DNA from 3 places in the Pseudarthrobacter xylosi genome. Region 3 is predicted to be linked to each of the others. Evidence: riboswitches for the same ligand, from Rfam matches in the RefSeq annotation. Region 3 holds a riboswitch; each other region holds the start of a gene.
The links. Region 3 has a riboswitch for glycine ahead of gcvP (aminomethyl-transferring glycine dehydrogenase). Riboswitches for the same ligand answer to the same signal wherever they lie in the genome.
Positions count from the first base shown of each region.

Region 1: another riboswitch for glycine. It lies ahead of gcvP (aminomethyl-transferring glycine dehydrogenase); the one in region 3 lies ahead of gcvP (aminomethyl-transferring glycine dehydrogenase).
Region 2: another riboswitch for glycine. It lies ahead of ACZY1F_RS17580 (MFS transporter); the one in region 3 lies ahead of gcvP (aminomethyl-transferring glycine dehydrogenase).

Region 1 is NZ_JBVAYT010000002.1:24,360-31,574, reverse strand. Features, by position in the region: gene ACZY1F_RS04200 (lipid II:glycine glycyltransferase FemX) at 1-137, opposite strand, end outside; gene gcvP (aminomethyl-transferring glycine dehydrogenase) at 294-3,170, opposite strand; glycine riboswitch at 3,369-3,466, opposite strand; gene ACZY1F_RS04190 (TetR/AcrR family transcriptional regulator) at 3,562-4,101, opposite strand; gene ACZY1F_RS04185 (MFS transporter) at 4,169-5,755, shown strand; gene ACZY1F_RS04180 (Dps family protein) at 5,854-6,333, opposite strand; gene ACZY1F_RS04175 (nitrilase-related carbon-nitrogen hydrolase) at 6,548-7,215, shown strand, end outside.
Region 2 is NZ_JBVAYT010000009.1:97,014-104,228, forward strand. Features, by position in the region: gene ACZY1F_RS17560 (aromatic ring-hydroxylating oxygenase subunit alpha) at 1-773, shown strand, start outside; gene ACZY1F_RS17565 (2Fe-2S iron-sulfur cluster-binding protein) at 1,278-2,366, shown strand; gene ACZY1F_RS17570 (TetR/AcrR family transcriptional regulator) at 2,919-3,482, opposite strand; gene ACZY1F_RS17575 (MFS transporter) at 3,807-4,253, opposite strand; gene ACZY1F_RS17580 (MFS transporter) at 4,409-5,056, opposite strand; glycine riboswitch at 5,477-5,583, opposite strand; glycine riboswitch at 5,585-5,682, opposite strand; gene ehuB (ectoine/hydroxyectoine ABC transporter substrate-binding protein EhuB) at 6,300-7,208, shown strand; gene ehuC (ectoine/hydroxyectoine ABC transporter permease subunit EhuC) at 7,215-7,215, shown strand, end outside.
Region 3 is NZ_JBVAYT010000001.1:186,018-193,232, forward strand. Features, by position in the region: gene gcvP (aminomethyl-transferring glycine dehydrogenase) at 1-2,604, opposite strand, end outside; glycine riboswitch at 2,765-2,862, opposite strand; gene helR (RNA polymerase recycling motor ATPase HelR) at 3,111-5,300, shown strand; gene ACZY1F_RS00890 (dihydrofolate reductase family protein) at 5,619-6,005, shown strand; gene ACZY1F_RS00895 (DUF305 domain-containing protein) at 6,694-7,215, shown strand, end outside.

The sequences.
Region 1 (7,215 bases), on a different contig from region 3:
GGGTTGGCCGTGACGTGCTTGTCCCAGTTCTCAATTTCCTCCGCTGTGGCAAAGCGGGCGGTGAATTCTCGCAAGGCGGCCGTGTCCAATCTCAGGGTTTCGTGCGCGGTTCTGTACTCGTGGCTACGTGCGGACATGTAGCCACAAGTCTAAAGCCTCCGGTCAGGGCGGTAGGTCCCCGGCATCCTCTGGGCCCACACCGGCAGGGTCCCCTGGCCGAGCTTGCGAGGCTAGGGTGCCGGTGGGGCGCAGCACGCGTGAAAACTCCGGCTTGCCGGGTCCGGGCCCTGACTCTAGTTCGCGAATTCCTCGATGGGCGGGCAGGAGCAGATGAGGTTGCGGTCCCCGGCGGCGCCGTCGATGCGGCCGACGGGCGGGAAGTACTTGTCCTGCTTGAGTGAGGCGAGGGGGAAGGCGGCCTGCTCACGCGGGTACTCCCGGGTCCAGTCGGAGGATACGACGGCGGACGCGGTGTGGGGTGCGTGGCGCAGCGGGCTGTTCTCCACGGTGAAGTCACCGTTGGCGACCTGGTCGATTTCCTTGCGGATGGTGATCATCGCATCGATGAACCGGTCGATCTCCACCAGGTCCTCGGACTCGGTGGGTTCCACCATCAGCGTGCCCGCAACCGGGAACGCCAGGGTGGGGGCGTGGAAACCGTAGTCGATCAGGCGCTTGGCCACATCCTCGGCGGTCACGCCGGTCTTCGCCGTCAGCTCACGCAGGTCCAGGATGCACTCGTGCGCCACCAGACCACCCTCGCCCGTGTACAGCACCGGGAAGTACTCGTTCAGCCGTGCCGCAACGTAGTTCGCCGCGAGCAGCGCCGACTTCGTCGCCTCGGTCAGGCCCTCGGCGCCCATCAGCTTCACATACGCCCAGGAGATCGGCAGGACACCGGCGGAGCCGTAGTTGGACGCGCTGATGGCCACGCCTGTTGATCCGGCGGAGCCGGACTCGTGGGCTGCCTTGTTGGCATCACCGGGCATAAACGGTGCCAGGTGCGCCTTGGCTGCGACCGGGCCAACACCCGGGCCGCCGCCGCCATGCGGGATGCAGAAGGTCTTGTGCAGGTTCAGGTGCGAGACGTCGCCGCCGAACTTGCCCGGCTGCGCCAGACCCACAAGCGCATTCAGGTTGGCGCCGTCCACGTAAACCTGGCCGCCCGCCGCATGCACGGCGTCACAGATCTCAGTGACATCGGCGTCGTACACGCCGTGGGTGGAAGGGTAGGTGATCATGATGGCCGAGAGGACATCCTGGTGGGCCTCGATCTTGGCGTTCAGGTCCGCATGGTCAATGCTGCCGTCCGGTGCCGTGGCCACCACAACCACCTTCATGCCCGCCAGGACGGCCGAGGCGGCATTGGTGCCGTGCGCCGAGGCCGGGATCAGGCAGACCGTGCGCTGGTCATCGCCCCGGGAGAGGTGATAGCCACGGATCGCCAGCAGGCCCGCGAGCTCACCCTGGGAGCCCGCGTTCGGCTGCAGGGACACCTGATCGTAGCCGGTGATTTCCGCGAGGTCAGACTCCAACCCGCCAATGAGCTCGCGCCAGCCCACCGTCTGGGAATCCGGGGCGAACGGGTGGATCGAGGCGAACTCCGGCCAGGAAATGGCTTCCATCTCCGCGGTGGCGTTCAGCTTCATGGTGCACGAACCCAACGGGATCATGGTCCGATCCAGCGCCAGGTCCCGGTCACTCAGCCTGCGGATGTAACGCAGCAACTGGGTCTCGGAACGATGCGTGTTGAACACCGGATGCTGCAAGTACTCGGAGGTGCGGAGCACGGCGGTATCCAGTGCGAACTCGGTGTCTGTGCCGGCGGCCAAGTCCACCACGTCGGCGCCGAAGACTTCCAGGACACCGGCGACGATGGCCGGGGTTGTGGTTTCGTCGGCCGAGACGCCGATGGTGTCGCCGTCGATGTGGCGCAGGTTGATGCCTTTGGCTTCGGCTGCGGCAACAAGAGCCGAGGCCTTGCCGGGCACGGAAACCGTGACGGTATCAAAGAAGGTTGTGTGCAGTACATCCAGGCCGGCCGCCTTCAGCGATGCGGCGATGACTGCAGCGTGGCGGTGGACGCGCTCGGCGATTGCCTTGAGGCCGTCGGGGCCGTGGTAAACGGCGTAGAAGGAGGAGACGATGGCCAGCAGCGCCTGCGCTGTGCAGATATTGGACGTGGCCTTCTCACGGCGGATGTGCTGCTCACGCGTCTGCAGCGCCAAACGGTACGCGGGAGTCCCGGCGTCGTCCTTGGACACCCCGACAAGACGGCCCGGCATGGACCGCTCCAACCCCTTCGCCACGGCCATGTAGGCCGCGTGCGGGCCGCCGAAGAACAACGGCACCCCGAAACGCTGGGTGGAGCCGACGGCGATATCCGCGCCCTGCTCCCCGGGAGGGGTGATGAGCGTCAGCGCCAACAGGTCAGCCGCGACCGTGACGAGCGCACCGCGTTCCTTGGCGGCTGCGATGACCTCGGCGTGGTTGAAGACCCGGCCGGACACGCCCGGCTGCTGCAGCACGATGCCGTTGATAACACCCTCGGGCAGGCCGGCGGAGAGGTCAGCGACCTCCACCTCGAACCCGAGCGCCTCGGCGCGGCCCTTGACGATGGCGATGGTCTGTGGCAGGCAGTCAGCATCCAGGACGGTCTTGCCGTCCCGGGCCTCCTTGTTCTTATTTGCCCGGCGCATCATCAGCACGGCCTCGGCCACGGCGGTGGCTTCATCCAGCAGGGAGGCGTTCGCGATGGGGAGGCCCACGAGGTCCTGGACCATGGTCTGGAAGTTCAGCAAAGCCTCGAGCCGGCCCTGGGAAATTTCCGGCTGGTACGGGGTGTAAGCGGTGTACCAGGCCGGGGCCTCGAGGATGTTCCGGCGGATCACCGCGGGAGTGACGGTGTCGTAGTAGCCCTGGCCGATCATCTGCACAGCCGTCTTGTTCTTCGCCGCCAGCTTCCGCAGCTCCGCAAGAACCTCAACCTCGCTCAGGGCGTCCTTGAGGGCCAGCGGCTTGGCCTGCCGGATGGAGTCGGGGACGGCAACGTCCACCAGTGCGTCCACCGTGCCGTAGCCGACAGCCTTGAGCATGGAGTCGATATCGGCCTGGCGGCGGGCGCCAATATGCCGGTCAACGAAAGTGGCCGAGGCCGAATTAACACTCACAAGGAACTCCATTACTAAGGCGGCGCAAGGTACGCCACATCGACTCGGGTTCCTCCCCGCTCTGTCTGGGACCTGAGGGTTCCGCGCAGCCTGCTTCCGCAAAGCTGGCGCTTGCACCGTCGGCGGGCACAGCGGTCCTGACATTCCGGAGTGATCCGGGATATTTCAGGCGGACGGCCTGCCACTTTCCAGAGTTGCCTGGCCGCGGCGGTACGTGGGCCTGAGAGATTCCTGGGGAGGATTTGCTCCTACGGCGCCTGTTGTACCTACTAACAGAACTCTCCCGCCGCAGATCAAAGGCATATTCAGATTTCGTGCCGGCCACAGATGACCGCCACGAGGTCCAATTCTCCTACGCCCCGCGCCACCGGGCAAATGAGGTCTCCGGGGTTCAGTCCCGCAGCCGCTCCACGGCGGCAAGAAGCTCCTCGATGTCTCCATGGCGGACCCGGCCGTCCCCGGTGGTGCCGCTTTCCCACATGGCGTTGAAATACAACCCGTCCCCCATATACAGCACGGCTTTCGCCATGGCCGGGCCGACGTCGGCCGCGATCAGGTCCAACCACTGCTGCTGGATGGCGGCAAAGCGGCGCCGGGCCTCTTCATGGGCCACTTCGGCCAGCCGAGTGGCGGCCACGAAGGAGCGGTCCATCGGCGAATCGGACCAGACCGAGGAACGGATGAAGTAGGTGGCTGCACCATCGGCTGCTGCCGCCATCAGCGCCAGATCCTCGACGGCCAGGCGGTCCAACCGTTCCAGTACCGCAGCGATCAGCGCTTCCTTGTTGGGGAAATGGTAGAGCAATCCACCTTTGGACACGCCGGCCCGTTTGGCCACGGCGTCCAATGTGGCAGCCCGCTCCCCCACATCGATCAGGAGTTCTTCAAAAGCATCAAGGACTGCATCGCGTGCGACGGGATTTCTGGCCATGGCTTCAATCATGCACGCTCCGGGTCCCGTTTCTTAACTATACCGTCTGGACGGTATAGTTATTAGCATGACGTTGTCCGCACAGTTCAACCAGACCACCCCAAGCACCTCCGCGTCCGCAGCCGAGGTCCAGCCGTCAGGGCCCGCCAAGGCGCCCTGGCGCGACTGGCTCGCGCTGGCCCTGCTGATGTTTCCGGTGCTCCTGGTTGCGGTGGACAACACTGCGCTGACGTTTGCGCTTCCGGCCATCGCGAGCAGCTTGGAAACGACCGGAGTCCAGTTGCTGTGGATTGTGGACGCCTATCCCCTGGTGCTCGCCGGATTGCTGGTTGCCATGGGCAGCCTGGGTGACCGGATCGGGCGCCGACGGCTGCTGCTGACCGGCAGCGTTGGATTCGCCGCGGTCTCAGCAGCAACAGCCTTTGCCCCCAGCGCGGAGTGGCTGATAGCCGGACGGGCGTCGCTGGGATTCTTCGGCGCCATGCTGATGCCCTCAACCCTGTCGCTGATCCGCAACATTTTTCCGGACCCGAACCGGCGCCGGCTGGCCATAGCCATTTGGGCAGCCGGCTTCTCCGGCGGCGCCGCCCTGGGTCCCATCTTTGGCGGCTGGCTGGTGGAGCAGTTCTGGTGGGGCGCCATCCTGCTGGTCGCCGTGCCCATCATGCTGCCCCTGCTGGCGTTTGGTCCCGCGTTCATCCCGGAATCAAAGGATCCGCGGCCCGGACGGGTGGACGTGCCCAGCATCGCCCTGTCCCTGCTGGTTATGGTGCCTGTTGTGTATGGCATCAAGGAACTGGCGACCGAAGGTTTCGGGGCCGCTCCGTTGGGGCTTGTTGTCTTTGGCCTGGCCATGGGGGTCGTCTTTGTTCGCCGCCAGCAGCGGCTGGCCAGCCCCCTGCTGGACATGTCCCTGTTCGGCAACCGGGTGTTCAGCACCGCCATCACGGCAAACGTGCTGGCACTGTTTTCCTTCAACGGCTTCATTCTCTTCCTCGCACAGCACCTGCAACTCCTGGACGGGATGACACCGTCGGCCGCCGGAATAGCAATGATCCCGGCCCTGGTGGCCACGGTGCTGGCCGGCCTGGCAGTGGTGCCGCTGGTCCGGAAAGTGCGTCCGGGCTTTGTGGTGGCGGGTGGCCTGGCGCTGAGTGCCACCGGCTACGGAATCGCAGTCTTTGGTGATCACGGCTCCGGCCCGGCCCTCCTGCTGGCCGCGCTCCTGATCCTCGCCCTGGGGGTGGGCACGGCGGAGACCATTTCCAATGACCTCATCCTGGGGTCCGTACCAGCTGAGAAGTCAGGAGCGGCGGCCGCCATTTCGGAGACGGGCTATGAGGTGGGGTCCCTGTTGGGGACTGCAGTGCTGGGCTCTATCCTGACCGCTTCCTACCAGCGAAATCTCGTGCTGCCGGCCGGGGTGGAGGAAACGGCGTCAGGCACTGCCGTGCACCAGGCCGGCGAAACTTTGGCAGGGGCAGTGGAGCTGGCCACCAGCCTGCCTGCGCCGCTGGCTGAAGCGCTCCGCGGTGCAGCTCGCCTGGCGTTTGATTCGGGCGTCCACACCACTGCGGCAATTGCGCTGGTACTGATGGCGAGTGCGGCAGTCCTCGCCGCCGTCGTACTCCGGAAAGTTCCGACGGCGGACTAGGGCACCCGCCGCCCGCAAGCCGGCGAGCGCACAAAAAGCGCCCGGGGTCGGAAGTCATTCCGGCGCCGGGCGCTTGTGGCCTCACTATCGGCCGGGTCCTACTTGGCGTCAGGGGCGGTGACGCTGGCGGAGGCCTTCAGGGTCTCGGCGTTCACCATCCACGCATACTGTTCCAGCTTGGCGATGAATTCGTGGAGCAGGTCCGCGGTGGTGGGATCCTCTTCATCCACTTCGTCATGGACCTTGCGCATGGTGCCCACGGCAGCCTCAAGCGCAGCAACGATCCGCTCGATGGCGTCCTTGGTGTTGATGAGGCCCTCAGGGAACTGGGCCAGGCTGGTGGACTTTGCCACCGTTGCGCTGCGGCCGTCCGGCAGGGCGTGGAGGGCGCGCATCCGCTCGGCCAGATCATCCGCGAACTGCCGGGCGGCATCCACGATTTCGTCCAGCTGCAGGTGAAGGTCCCGGAAGTTGGTCCCCACAATGTTCCAGTGGGCCTGCTTGCCCTGGATGTGCAGCTCAATCAGGTCCGCAAGTACGGCCTGCAGATTGTTGGTCAGGGTCGGTGAAGCTTTCATGAATCCTCCTCGATTGGTCCAGTAGTCCCGACGCTATCAGCCACAGGATCGATCGCGCCGGGCCGGAAGCAAATTTTCTCAGTGAGCTTACTAAGCCGGCCGGAGCGTCACAAAAGAATGGGATTCATTTAAACCATTGCGCGAAAGCCGTCCACCCCTCATACTAAATGAACGTCATTCATTTAGTGACGGTCGTCTCACTGGAAGTAAGCCCATGATTGAAATTTCCTGCCTCGACTCACCCGCCTCCCTGGCCCGGACAACGCCGTCCGATCGCCCTGCCCTTCGGGTGGGCGTCGTGCAGCACCGCTGGCGTGCAGACACTGCCGTCCTGCAGGCCGAACTCGATGAAGGAATCGGCCGGGCCGCCCGGCTTGGTGCCTCGGTGGTATTCCTGCCCGAGCTCACCCTCTCGCGCTACCCCGCGGACACCTGCCCCGAAAATGACACGCCCCGGCACGGATCGGTGCGGCACGGCGCGGCCCAGCCCGGCGCCGTGCGGCCCCGGCCGTCGGACACAGCTGAAGACCTGCTCACCGGACCCACCTTCCGCTTTGCCGCCGAATCGGCCCGCCGCCACGGGGTGGCTGTCCATGCCTCGCTGTACCAGCAGGCGCCCAACCCGGACGGCACGGACGACGGCTTGGGGCTGAACACCGCCATCTTGGTGTCGGCTGAAGGTGACCTGCTCGCCCGCACGCACAAGCTCCACATCCCGGTCACCGCCGGCTACTACGAAGACAAGTTCTTCCGCCAGGGTCCCGCGGCCGCGGATGCCTACGAAGTCCACGCGCCGGCAGAACTGGGCGGCGCCCGGCTGGGCATGCCCACCTGCTGGGACGAATGGTTCCCGGAAGTGGCCCGGCTTTACTCCCTCGGCGG
Region 2 (7,215 bases), on a different contig from region 3:
CGATCGACTACGGTCAGTTCGGCCTTTTCCCGGTCCAGATTGATGTATGGCATGGCATGATCTTCGTCAACCTGTCTAAGGAACCGAAGGAACCGATCTCGCGCGTACTCGACGAGGTTGCTTCCGATGTCATACCGCTCGAGCCAGCTCGTATGAAGAAGGCGCACGAGGTCACCTACGAAGTCGACGCGAACTGGAAGTCGCTGCTTGAGAACTTTTTGGAGTGTTACCACTGCACGGGGAACCATCCTGAGCTTTGTGAGCCGATGGACCTCGAGGCCACGCTCGAAAGCTGCATTCGGCCGGCAGTCGAATTTTATGGGGGCGGTCTACCCCTAAAGGCTGGGATGAAGACGTTGTCTCCTAATGGCGACGTCATGGTCCGCCCACTGTTGGGGACGCTGGAGACGCTCGCCGAAGTCCCCGACGCGTTCGGTGCCGGGTTCGGAATTCAGCCGTTTTTCACCCGCGCCTTCTTTCACGTAGACCATGCCGTCATCCACAGCATTCGTCCCGTGGACCCCGGTCACGTGGAGTGGGTTACCCGCTGGTTTGTCCATGAAGACGCCGTTGACGGCGTCGACTACAACGTGGACGATTTGACAGCGATGTGGAAAATCACAAATGAACAAGACATTGCGCTGCTCACCGAGGCCTTTCAAGGTGTCAAATCTCGACACTGGACTCCTGGACCCCTCAGTGCAGCAAAGGAGCCGGCTATCAAGTCGGTCCTTTCTCAATACCTCATCATGATGGATGAGGACGAGTCCTAAGGCTCTGAACGGACCATAGTGCCCGCCTCCATTGCGCCCGCTGAGTCAGGCGGAGGCGGACGCGTACAAGAAATAGGCCACGCTGGTCGAAAAAAGACGTTCCTGTTGGATTCGCCCGATGTCTTGGAACTCGCCTACGGCCGCCCGCACTTAGGTGGGGTCGGCATCGCGCGTTTTCTGAACCATTCGCACGGACGCTCGGCCACAGTCCGATGACTTTCCAGCCCACACTCACTATCTGAAGGAAGACCGAAATGGCAGGAGGAGGCTGCGGCCACGCTACGCAAGAGTCGGTTCTCGAAAGCACGTTACGATTGTCGGCGAAACACTCTCGAGAGGGCGTGGCCGACCGGCACCTTAACGCCTGGATCCGACTTACCGAGTACGGCTGTTTCGGCTCGTACTCCGGGTCGCCATCGGGCCGGCGAGTCGATGCTGAGCACGGACTCGCCGGCCGCCCGGGCCCCACTGCACCGGTCGATGCCATCACGGTCGGAGCCGAAGATGGCTGCTGAGTCTTATCTACTCACCGTCGCAGACGTGATAGCCGAGACAACGGACGCCTGCTCCGTCGTGCTCGAGATCCCAACGGAGGCGCGTGAATCGTTCGCATTCCGGCCTGGCCAGTTCCTGACTGTTGCCGTGCCGAGCGAGCTCACGGGTGTTGCGGCGCGCTGCTACTCGCTCTCCAGCAGCGCGGTTGACGATACACGGCTGACGCTTACCGTCAAGCGCAGCGATGAGGGGTACGCCTCCAACTGGATCTGCGACCGCCTCCGCCCGGGGGATACCCTGCAGGTGCTCCCACCTAGCGGCATCTTCACCCCCGCCTCACTCGACGTCGACCTACTTCTCTTCGCAGCAGGCAGCGGGGTTACTCCCATAATGTCGATCGCCCGCAGCGCCCTTGCGGCTGGAACGGGTCAGGTCGTTGTCTTCTACGCCAACCGTGACGAACTGTCGGTTATCTTCGCCAGAGAATGGGCAAGCCTGAGCGCTCAGCACCCCGACCGGCTACAAGTCGTGCACTGGCTGACGTCAGTTCAGGGGCGTCCTACGCAGGAACAACTTGCCGCCTTTGCGGGCCAGCACTCCGCATCCGACGCTTTCGTTTGCGGTCCAGCAGCGTTCATGAAGTTGACGATTGCGGCGCTCGAGGAGCGCGGTTTCCCTAGGGATCGCTGCCACCAAGAGAAATTCGTATCGCTCCGCGCCAACCCATTCGGAGATGCCACCAGGGTCGCGGTGGAAACTGCAATGAGCGATCCCGTCAGTGGTGGGCTTGACGGGGGCAATGAGATTGACCCAGTGCGGCAGCCGGCCGCACTCGAGATCGAGCTCAACGGTAAATTGCACAACTTCGCTGACTGGACCCCAGATCGCACACTGCTTGAGTTTCTGGAGAGCAAAGGTGTGAAGGCGCCCTACTCCTGCCGTGAGGGCGAGTGCGGCGCGTGTGCGGTCCGTCTGCTCGGGGGCGAGGTCACGATGATTCGCAACGATGTTTTGGACGAGGAAGAACTTGCCGAAGGTCTTCGTCTTGGCTGCCAGTCACTACCGACCAGCGATCGGATCCGCGCTACGTATTCCTGACGGGTCCCGGGCATTCAACAGGGTGCGTGTGAAGGGACCCCCCACGCGGGCACTCGTTTGCTCCGACTACGCGCCTCTGCCGGGGCGGGAGCACACCAAATGAATTTCGAGGATGCCGGCCACTAGCCCGGCTTCTGCGGGCTGGCCCATCCCGGTCGCACTTAACTCCGGCACGAAGCGAACGTTTGCCATTTCCGTGTGTCCCCGAATCCAACGGGAGGCTTAGCGTGGGTGCAGCCGGTAAAAGTTCCCGGTCGCGGTGTTGTTCGCCTCGATGCTCGCAGTGTCGCGCCGGTAACGATCAGGATCTCGGGCTGCTCGCACCGGCTGTTGTAAGTGCGCCATAGCGGCACCGGCTCGCCGTCTCTCCATGTCCTTCCTGCCACTTACCGCAATTCGTCAGGACCTAACCTCGCCGTGTAAAGCATGAAGGTGCTCCCTGCGGGATGAGTGGTACCCAAACATTCGTCCAGAGGAGAAAACACGAGCCGCGTAGGGGTAGCGGTCGGCTGCCACGCCTATGACCTGCCAAATGCTCCGAGCGGTCGAGACTCAGAAGTGCGACCGATATGTCAGGTCGATGAGTAGATCCCTTAGTTGACGACGGCTCTCATCCTCTCGCAGTGCACCCCACATCGGGGCTGCACTTGCACCGTCCGCAGCCGACGTGACAACCTGCAGCAGCTCCGAGGGAAGACCGTCCTGGCCTAAATCTGTCGCCCATCGTGCTGCATCGTCCCGGGCAACTGCTTCGATAGCTGGAATGCTGACCAGTTGAGCGATTACGGCTGTACGATCTCGAGCCGAGGTCTGATCGGAGCGGTCCACGAAACACGCCCGAATGTAGCTACGCGCCAGCCGGCCAACCTGGGTATCTTCAGGGTCCAGTAACTCAAAAACATTGCAGCGAAAATTCTCGAGGGCGTCCTGAACAAGAGAGAGCAGGAGCTTTTCTCGAGTCGAGTAGTGGTAGATGAGTCCCCCTTTGCTGACGCCGGCCTCCGCGGCCACATCGTCTAGGCTCGCCGACATTCCTCGCGCACGGATTGTGCGCAAAGCGGCATCCAGCAAAATTCGCCGAGTCTGCTCCGGGGATCGTCCCGCGACTCGTCCCATCAGAGGCTCCTCGTCTTCGAATAGGGTTGGCTATCACGACATTGCCGCCGTCCACGAGGGAGCCCTAGCGTTCGCGAACTTCCGACTCATCTGTGGACCTCGAGTAGGCTCGACGGCGTCCGCACCCCAGCATAAGCTCCCGACTGTCGCAATTAACTTCAGGGAACACTACGGCGTTGGTATCCAAGCACACAGAGTTCTTAGCGCAGGAAGGGCACGAAGCTTCCGGGACGCTGATGTGGAGGAATCTGCGAAGCCAAGGTCGGCTCGATCCTAAAGTTCAGGTACCCACTCGCTTATCCTTTGTTTGGGTAGAGCCGGTGCTTAGAAACGGCCGCCATTCACTGTCGAACGGCTGTAATGGAGCAGAGTTAGCGCGATGATTGCGAGAGCCATCACGACACCCGCGTACAGATACACGACGTTCCTGAGACCAAGTTGCGGAACCAATAGCCCCGCAACCAAGGTTGGTACCCCGAATGCGATGTAGCTGTTGAGATAGAGGGACGACAGCAGCCCGCCGCGTTGCGTCGCTGGCAGGCCGGCGACCACGAGCCGTAGGCCGCCCTGGAACGCGGCGCCGAAACCGATTCCACCCATGATGCTTGCAGCAACAAAAGCCCAGACGTTGCCCAACGCCACAGCGGCAACCAGCGACGCAGCTCCAAAATTCAAGGCAAGACCACCAAGGATCATAACTTTGCCGCCTGCAAACCTGAGAGTCAGCACGCCGACAATGCCGCTACTGCCCGTGAGTGCGAGGATCGTCAAGGCAGCGTACGTGGGGGACTGAACCCCAAGCAATGTCTTTGTCATACTCGGGCCGGTCCCTAGATACAAGCCCAGCAGGGCCCAGCTGGCGCAGAAAAAACCTAGAGCTACCACGAACCGACTGCGGACCTCCTTTGGCACCGTCATCGTCGGGATTAGCGATCGCCAGGCGCCGTAGCGACGCGGGTGTTGTCTTTCAACGCCAGGGATGCCAGAAGCGCCGGCACCAGCGCACCGAGGAAAACCAGGTAAGACGCATGCAACGGGTCGGGGAAGAATTCCACGAGCACGCCTGTGATTAGCGCTCCGAGGCCGAGCGAGATCGGAGGTAACGCCCCACTGAGCATCGCCACGAATGCATGCCGGGGTGGAGGGGCGTAATCCAGGAGAGCAGCTCCCAGCGTCCCGAATCCAAGGCCCGAAGCTACTCCCTGGAGAATTCGTGCGATTACGAGTTGACCCACCCCGTCGGCAAAGGCAAGAAGGGTCATGGAAATCGCAGCGGTGAGCAGAGCTGCAAAGATGACAGGCTTTCTACCTACGTGGTCTGAGAGGCGCCCGGCCATCAACAAGGTTACGCCTAGCCCGAGGAGGTAGCCCGCGAAGACGACGCTCGTCATCAGGGGCGACAGACCCCACCGTTCCGCGTAAATGGGATGGAGCGGAGTGGGAGCCCCCGATTGGGCCGCGATCAATCCCAAACCCACGGCCACCACCGCGAAAGAATTGCGGACCCGACGGCAGCTTTGAAAGGGCAGATCATGAACAGTGCCGACTTCTGTCCACCCCTTATTCGGACTCATTCAACGGGCTCCTTCCCTTCATCAGCAACGCCACGCGGCCGTAGCGCAGACGATGGATTCGACTCTCGGTCCGCCGGGGGCGACGCGTTCGTTGGAGGGGCTGTTCAGCTATGTGACCATCTGCGGTTGGGACGATCTCTTTTCGCCTGTGGAACACGGTTGTACTCTCCTGGCGGATTTGGATGCGAAGCTGTGAGCAGGGTGCTGTCTTCCTGGCGGGTGCTGCCTGAGCTTTCAATGTGCGCGAGTTGGGCCGTGCTTTCCCAGCCGTTCTTGCGCTGCGGTGGCCAAGCGCCAGGCCGGCGCGGTAGGTAGAGCGGGCCGGAGGGCCGGACATGGCACTAAGGAATCCGATCTCGTCGGCTTCCTGCTGGAACTCCATAACTCAGGTGGCGCCGAAGTGCCACGATGATTCGGGTTCCTCCCCGCTCTGTACTGGACCTGAGAGTTTCCGTATTGCGCTGCTGATAGCAGCGCGCCGCTTGCACCGTCGGTGAGCCCGATATCCGGACTGCTCTCCAGAGTTGCCTTACCGCGGCGGTACGTGGGCCTGAGAGATTCCTGGGGAGGATTTGCTCCTACGGCGCCTGCTGAACGTACCGGCAGGTCTCTCCCGCCGCAGATCATGAGCGTGTGCCACTGGTGAGTGACACGGTTCACAGATTAGCTGCAGATCAGGTGAGGGGCAAGCTATCCGTTCCCGGACCTATTGACATGAGGCAACAGGGCTATCCCGTTCTACGTCGCACGGGGGGCGATCTCTCCGGGTCGATGGCGGAGCGCGGGAGTGGTCACAAGCTCCTTCCAACCCTGGGCCAGCGAGTCAAGAGTTGAGGGTGTTACCCGGCATTTCCACCCATGTAGATTTCTCTGCCTTTGAATCCTAAGTCGTGGAAGTTGCCGCGCTCTTTGGTTGGGGTGCCTCTACGGCTGCTCAGCCTCGAAACTGCGACATGCAAATTTCAAGGCGCTCTTTGCACATGGGAGTACGACTCGATCCTTCGTCGTCCTAAGGCCGTCAGCTAGTCAGAGGCGCCCCTGAACCGCCGGTAAACGAAGATGTCATCGAAAGAACAAAACTGGGTCTCGGCCGAGCATGAGGTCGGACCCGACGACACACAGACGAATGAATCAGGTAATACAGATAAACACGTTGACGAGTTCTTTGAATGATGTTGTACTTGTCTTAATTCACCAGCACTTACCCGGAGCTGGAACCAATCAAGCGGACTTGGGAGTCAACATGGCCAACTTTTCACGGCGTGAACTGCTTATAAGCGGTTCACGTTTGGGCGTTCTTGCGGGAGCCGCCCTTGCTGTACCGAGCTTTCTGACAGCCTGTGGCGGCCAGTCCAGCACATCCTCCGGCGGCGGCAAACTGGCTGAGCTTCAAGCCAAGAAGAGCGTCCGCATCGGAGTCGCGAACGAAAACCCGTACGGATTCGTAAATTCGAACGGTGAGGTTAAGGGTTTCATCGTCGAAACCTTGGCAGCCCTGCTCCTCCCCCTGGGAATCACGACTCTGGATCCCGTTGTCGTCCCATTTGATGCATTGATCCCCGGCGCAGCATCCGGTCGCTTTGACCTCATTGCAGGTGGCACTTATATCCGTCCGGAGCGCTGCCAGGCAGTCGCCTTCACCAACCCGGTTTACCGCTCAGGAGGTGCCTTCCTCAAGCGGGCGGGTGAGAATGTACCTGTACACAGCCTTCTCGATGTGGCAGCCAATTCTTCCGTGCGTATCGGTACGCAGACTGGCACGAGCCAGGTCGCTGAGATTGAGGACGCTAAGATCCCGTCTTCACAAGTAGTCAAGTTTGGCGCTGACACGGAGTCCATTGCGGCTCTGAAAGCCGGTCGCGTCGACGTCATCTACTACCCGAGCCTTCAGGCGGCGACACTGATCTCAACCAACCAGGGTGCCGTCGAACGTGTTGCGCCCTACGATCAGATCATGAAAGACGGTAAGCCCGTTTTCAATTACGGTGCACTGGCGGCGCGTACAGGCGATACTGACCTGATCGACGCTCTGAACAATGGCTTGAAAACGATCCGTGACGACGGGACGCTGAAGAAGATCTTCGCCAATTATGGCCTGACCGAAGATGAAATCCCCGAGGCGTCAGTTACTGCCGCCGACTTGTGCAAATGATCGCTGA
Region 3 (7,215 bases):
GCGGATGGTGATCATCGCATCGATGAACCGGTCGATCTCCACCAGGTCCTCGGACTCGGTGGGTTCCACCATCAGCGTGCCGGCAACCGGGAACGCCAGGGTGGGGGCGTGGAAGCCGTAGTCGATCAGGCGCTTGGCCACATCCTCGGCGGTCACGCCGGTCTTCGCCGTCAGCTCACGGAGGTCCAGGATGCACTCGTGCGCCACCAGCCCGCCCTCGCCGGTGTAGAGGACCGGGAAGTACTCGTTCAGCCGGGCCGCGACGTAGTTCGCCGCGAGCAGCGCCGACTTCGTCGCCTCGGTCAGACCCTCGGCACCCATCAGCTTCACATACGCCCAGGAGATCGGCAGGACACCGGCGGAGCCGTAGTTGGACGCGGAGATGGCCACGCCGTGACCGGACTCGTGGGCTGCCTTGTTGGCATCACCAGGCATAAACGGTGCCAGGTGCGCCTTGGCTGCGACCGGGCCAACACCCGGACCGCCGCCGCCATGCGGGATGCAGAACGTCTTGTGCAGGTTCAGGTGCGAGACGTCACCGCCGAACTTGCCCGGCTGCGCCAGACCCACAAGGGCGTTCAGGTTGGCGCCGTCCACGTAAACCTGGCCACCGGCCGCATGTACGGCGTCGCAGATCTCCGTCACGTCCGCGTCGTACACGCCGTGGGTGGAGGGGTATGTGATCATGATGGCCGAGAGGACATCCTGGTGGGCCTCGATCTTGGCGTTCAGGTCCGCATGGTCAATGCTGCCGTCCGGTGCCGTGGCGACCACAACCACCTTCATGCCCGCCAGGACAGCGGAGGCGGCGTTGGTGCCGTGCGCCGAGGCCGGGATCAGGCAGACCGTGCGCTGGTCATCGCCGCGGGAGAGGTGGTAGCCGCGGATCGCCAGCAGGCCCGCAAGCTCACCCTGGGAACCCGCGTTCGGCTGCAGGGACACCTGGTCGTAGCCGGTGATTTCCGCGAGGTCAGCCTCCAACCCGCCAATGAGTTCGCGCCAGCCCACGGTCTGGGAATCCGGGGCGAACGGGTGGATCGAGGCGAACTCCGGCCAGGAAATGGCTTCCATCTCCGCGGTGGCGTTCAGCTTCATGGTGCACGAACCCAACGGGATCATGGTCCGATCCAAGGCCAGGTCCCGGTCACTCAGCCTGCGGATGTAACGCAGCAGCTGGGTCTCGGAACGATGCGTGTTGAACACCGGATGCTGCAAGTACTCGGAGGTGCGGAGCACCGATTCGGGCAGTTCAAAGCCCTTCGCGTCCACCACGGGACCGGCACCGAAGGCGACGGCGATCGCGGAGAGGACATCCGTCGTCGTGGTTTCATCAGCGGAGACGCCAATGGTGTCCTCGTCGATGTGGCGCACGTTGATCCCGCGTGCCTCGGCGGCGGCGATGACCTTGGCGGCCTTGCCCGGGACGCGGACGGTGACGGTGTCGAAGAAGGTCTCGGTGACCAGTTCGCGGCCGGCGACCTTCAGCGTGGTGGCCAGGGTGCGGGCGTTGTGGTGGACGCGCTCGGCGATTGCTTTGAGGCCGTCGGGGCCGTGGTAAACGGCGTAGAAGGAGGAGACGATGGCCAGCAGCGCCTGCGCGGTGCAGATATTGGACGTGGCCTTCTCACGGCGGATGTGCTGCTCACGGGTCTGCAGCGCCAGGCGGTACGCGGGAGTCCCGGCGTCGTCCTTGGACACCCCGACCAGACGGCCCGGCATGGACCGCTCCAACCCCTTCGCCACGGCCATGTACGCCGCGTGCGGGCCGCCGAAGAACAACGGCACCCCGAAACGCTGGGTCGAGCCGACGGCGATATCCGCGCCCTGCTCCCCCGGAGGGGTGATCAGCGTCAACGCCAACAGGTCAGCCGCGACCGTGACGAGCGCGCCGCGTTCCTTGGCGGCTGCGATGACCTCGGCGTGGTTGAAGACCCGGCCGGACACGCCCGGCTGCTGCAGCACGATGCCGTTGATAACACCCTCGGGCAGGCCGGCGGAGAGGTCAGCGACCTCCACCTCGAACCCGAGCGCCTCGGCCCGGCCCTTCACGATCGCGATGGTCTGCGGCAGGCAATCAGCATCCAGGACCGTCTTGCCATCCCGGGCCTCCTTATTCTTATTCGCCCGGCGCATCATCAGCACAGCCTCGGCCACGGCCGTAGCTTCATCCAGCAGCGACGCGTTCGCGATCGGCAGGCCCACCAGGTCCTGGACCATGGTCTGGAAGTTCAGCAGCGCCTCGAGCCGGCCCTGCGAAATCTCCGGCTGGTACGGGGTGTAGGCGGTGTACCAGGCCGGGGCCTCGAGGATGTTCCGGCGGATGACGGCGGGAGTGACGGTGTCGTAGTAGCCCTGGCCGATCATCTGCACAGCCGTCTTGTTCTTCGCCGCCAGCTTCCGCAGCTCCGCAAGGACCTCAACCTCACTGAGGGCGTCCTTGAGGGCCAGCGGCTTGGCCTGGCGGATGGAGTCTGGAACGGCAACGTCCACGAGTCCGTCAACGCTGTCATAGCCAACGGCTTTGAGCATGGAGTCGATATCGGCCTGGCGGCGGGCACCGATATGCCGATCCGCGAAGGTGGTTGGTGCTGACTGAACGGTCATGAAGGAACTCCATAATTCAGGTGGCGCGCTGGGTACGCCACATTGATTCGGGTTCCTCCCCGCTCTGTATTGGACCTGAGAGTTTCCGCGCCCACCTGCTTTTACAGGGTGACGCTTGCACCGTCGGTGAGCCCGTTGCCGGACTACTTTCCAGAGTTGCCTAACCGCGGCGGTACGTGGGCCTGAGAGATTCCCGGAGAGGATTTGCTCCTACGGCGCCTGCTGAACGTACCGGCAGGACTCTCCCGCCGCAGATCAAAAGCACGTGCCACTTGATCAGTGACACGACTCACAGGTTAGCCCGATTCCGGGCCGCGTGCAAGATTTCGAGTGGCAACGGCGTCGCCAAGTCCCCCGACTAAGTAGCAGTAGATGTCGTTATGAGCCCTCAAAACGACATCTACTGCTACTTAGTTGGGATCAGGGAAAGGTCCCTTCTTATTTTCAATCTATAGCTCACAGGGGGGCTTGCGGCAAGGCCCCTGTGCGGCAGCAAAATTGTTGACGTGCCCCTGACTACCAGCGCGTTCAACCTTCCCCACAACCTCGCACCCAAGGCCAACCCGGCGCTGATCGGTGGCGACGAGCAGCACTTCGCGGCCATCGCAGTGAGCCTCGAGCACTCGATCGCCGACCTGTCCGACCGCCTCGACGCGGCGCGCAAAGCGCCCGGCCGTTTGGGCCAGGAGGCACTGGAGCGGGACGTGGAGATCCGCCGGCTGACGGCCCGCCTGCGCGCCCTGCGCCGTTACGGTTTGGACCTCTGCCTCGGACGCCTGGTCAGCGCAGGCCACCCCGAGCCCTTGTACATCGGGCGGCTTGGCCTCACGGACAGCGAGGGCGGCCGGCTGCTCATTGACTGGCGCTCCCCGGCGGCTGAGCCGTTCTTCGGCGCAACGTACGCCAATCCCATGGGCCTGGCCAGCCGCCGTCGGTATCGGTGGACGCGCGGCAGAATCAGCGACTACTGGGACGAGGTGTTCGTGCCAGGCGCATTCATGCCGGACGAGATGGAAGGGAACGCCGCCCTCGAAGACCTGTCCGCCTTCATCGCCAGCCTGGGCAGCAGCCGGTCCGCGCGGATGCAGGACGGGCTGGGCACCATCCAGGCTGACCAGGACGCCATCATCCGAGCCTCATCCCGCGGTGCCCTGGTGGTGGACGGCGGTCCGGGCACGGGCAAAACCGTCGTCGCCCTGCACCGCTCCGCGTACCTCCTCTACGCCGACCCCCGCATTGGCCACCGCGGCAGTCAGCATAACCGCGGTGTGCTGTTCATCGGTCCGCACCGGCCCTACCTGGCCTACGTGGCGGACGTCCTGCCCAGCCTCGGCGAGGAGGGCGTGCGGACCTGCACCCTGCGGGACCTCGTCCCCGAGGGAGCCGCGGCAGCGGTCGAAACCGACCCGGAGGTGGCCTTCCTGAAGTCGTCCGCGGACATGATCAAGGCGATCGAGCCGGCCGTCAAGTACTACGAGCGGCCGCCCACCGAGGGCATGAACGTCGAAACGCCGTACGCCGATATCTGGCTCAGCGCCGAAGAGTGGGCCGAGGCGTTCGACTCCCCTAGTCCCGGCACTCCGCACAACGAGGCACGCGACGAGGTCTGGGAGGAGCTGCTCACCATCATCGAGGACAAGCACGACGGCGGCGACCTCCCGGAAGGTATGCTGCGCCGTGCGCTGGCGCGTAACACGGAGCTGGTCTCTGCATTTAACGAGGCGTGGCCACTGCTCAACTACGCCGCGCTGGTGGGCGACCTCTGGCGCGTGCCCGCCTACCTGCGACTGTGCGCCCCCTGGCTCAGTCCCGACGAGGTGCAGAAGCTGCAACGCGTGGACCCTGGGGCCTGGACCACATCAGACTTGCCGCTCCTGGACGCGGCCCGGCAACGGCTCGGTGACCCCGAGGCGTCACGGCGCAAGCGCCGGCAGGACGCTGCCCTGGCTGCGGAGAAGGAGCTGATGGACCGGGTGGTGGATGACCTGATCGCGGCCGACGACTCCGAGCTGCTGGTGATGCGGATGCTGCGCGGGCAGGACCTGCAGGAGAAGCTGGTGGACGGGGACGCGCTGCCCACGGCCGGCCCGGATGTGCTCGCCGGGCCGTTCGCCCATGTGGTGGTGGACGAGGCGCAGGAGCTGACCGACGCAGAGTGGCAGATGCTGCTGCTCCGCTGCCCGTCCCGGAGCTTCACGATTGTTGGGGACCGCGCGCAGGCCAGGCACGGGTTCGCCGAGTCCTGGCAAGAACGGCTCCAGCGGATCGGAATGGCCGATGTGAATCTGGCGAGCCTCAGTATCAACTACCGGACGCCTGAGGAGGTCATGGCCGAAGCCGAGCCGGTCATCAGGGCCGCCCTACCGGACGCCAAGGTGCCCACCTCGATCCGGACCAGCGGAATCCCCGTTGTCCACGGATCGACGTCGGAGCTGGACCCGATCCTTGCCACATGGCTCGCAGCGCACGACGACGGGACCGCCTGCGTGATCGGCGCCCCTGACGCGGGACGCGGCTCACTCGGGGTGACGTCCCGCGTCAGGTGGCTGACCCCGGAATTGGTGAAGGGACTCGAGTTCGACCTGGTGATCCTTATGGACCCGGAGGCCTTCGGCTCCGGCATCGAAGGAGCGGTGGACCGCTACGTCTCGATGACCCGGGCCACCCGGCAACTTGTCGTCCTGACAAGCCCGTGACGTTTCACCTGGTTCCACCCGGGGCCGGAAGACCATGGCAGGGTCAAGTAAGTGCAGGCAACGACGCCGATCACGGGGGTGATTCGCCCGGCCGAATAGTGCGGCCTCCCGCGGGCCCGGGCAGCGGCGAGCCCGGCGATGCCGCATATGCGTTCCTGCCCAATGCGTTCTAGGAACTGCCCCACACCACTAGCCGGGCACTGACTCTCCCAAATGGCCACATAGTGAGTACGCTCGCAAGCGTCGAGTGCATTTCGCGGCTACATCGTTGTCTGGTGAAGGCGGGAGTGTCGCGGTGCAACTTTCGAAGGGAGCTCAATGCGCGCCGCCGTTGTCAGCAACATCGTTTCCCTGGACGGATTCTATGCCGCCCCCGATGGCAATCCGCTCGTACTGAACATGGACGAAGCCTTTGACGAATACAACCGTGAACGAATGGAAGCCGCAGATATTGTCTTCTTGGGACGGAAGTCGTTCGAGGGATTTAGCACTTATTGGCCGCACGTGGCCGAAGCTCCGGCCGATCCCGGCAACCGCGCACTCAGTGAGGACAATCGGCGCACCAGCCGCGCGTACAACTCCCTCGCTAAAGGAGTCGTTTCAGATAGCCTCAGAATCTCGTCCGACAGTCCTTGGGCGAAAAGCACCACTGTCGTGTCCAGAGCCGCTCAATCCCGCCCAGGTACGTTGAACCAGAAATCCTGACCGGCAGGAAAACTCCTGCCGGTAGGCTTAAAGCTTCGAACCTGCACGGAAGGGAGGAATCGTTATGACCGCACCATCCCGTGGTCCCCTCACCGCGTTCCTCCTACGTGCAGGATTTTTGACGGCGACCCTGGCCATCATCGCCGGCATCTTCGGCATGCACATCATGACAGGGGGGCACCATATAAGTGCCGCGCACAGCATGCCGGCAGCAGTCGGCGGCGAGTCAACGATGCACATGCCAAGCATTCCCGCCGGCCACTCCCATGCAACAGGGGCGTCGCCGGACGGGAGGGCAGTTACTCAAGCAGTAACTGGATCGTCGTCCTCGTGTGCCCCTGCAGGTTCCTGCCCCGAGATGTCCGCCGGGGGCAGTGCCTGCGTGTTGTCCCCGGGGAACACGTCGCTGTCAGCCCCTGCGCCTGGAACAGCACCCTACGCGTTACCGCACTTAGGGGTCGCGGCTGCAGCCAGCACGAACTATTCCTATTCGCCGGGTAGCCCCTCCCCTGGTGACCTCTGTATCAGCCGGACGTAAATTGCTCGACGGCGCCGTGTCCTTCCCGGCGCACCATCCAGTCATACGGCACGCATGAAACAGGCCCGCGCCCAGGAAGCGGCCGTCACTGCACGCAAACCCAAAGGCGCACCACGCGCCCGCTGATACTTTTTGAGGACCCTGATTTTCATGAGAAAGATCCTGACCATTTCCGCTGCCGCCATTGCCGCAGCAATCGCCCTCGCCGGATGCTCCGCCGGACCGGAAGCCGGAAGTTCGGCGACCGGCAGCATGCCCGGAATGAACCACGGGAGCTCCAGCTCAGCCCCGGCAACTTCGGCAGCAGCCTCGGCTGACTTCAACGACGCGGACAGCATATTCGCGCAGATGATGATCCCCCACCATGCCCAGGCCGTGTCCATGAGCGACATCATGCTCAAGAAGGAAGGAATTCCCGCCGCGGTAACCGATCTGGCCACGAAGATCAAGGCCGCCCAGGGACCGGAGATTGAGAAGATGACCAGCTGGCTTAAGAGCTGGGGACAGCCCACCGAAATGCCAACCGGCATGGCCCCTGGACACGGCATGTCCGGGATGATGGGCGAGGAAGACATGGCCAAACTCGAGGCCGCCCAGGGCACCGAGGCCGCCAAACTGTTCCTCACCCAGATGATCGCCCACCACGAAGGCGCCGTCATGATGGCCAAGACC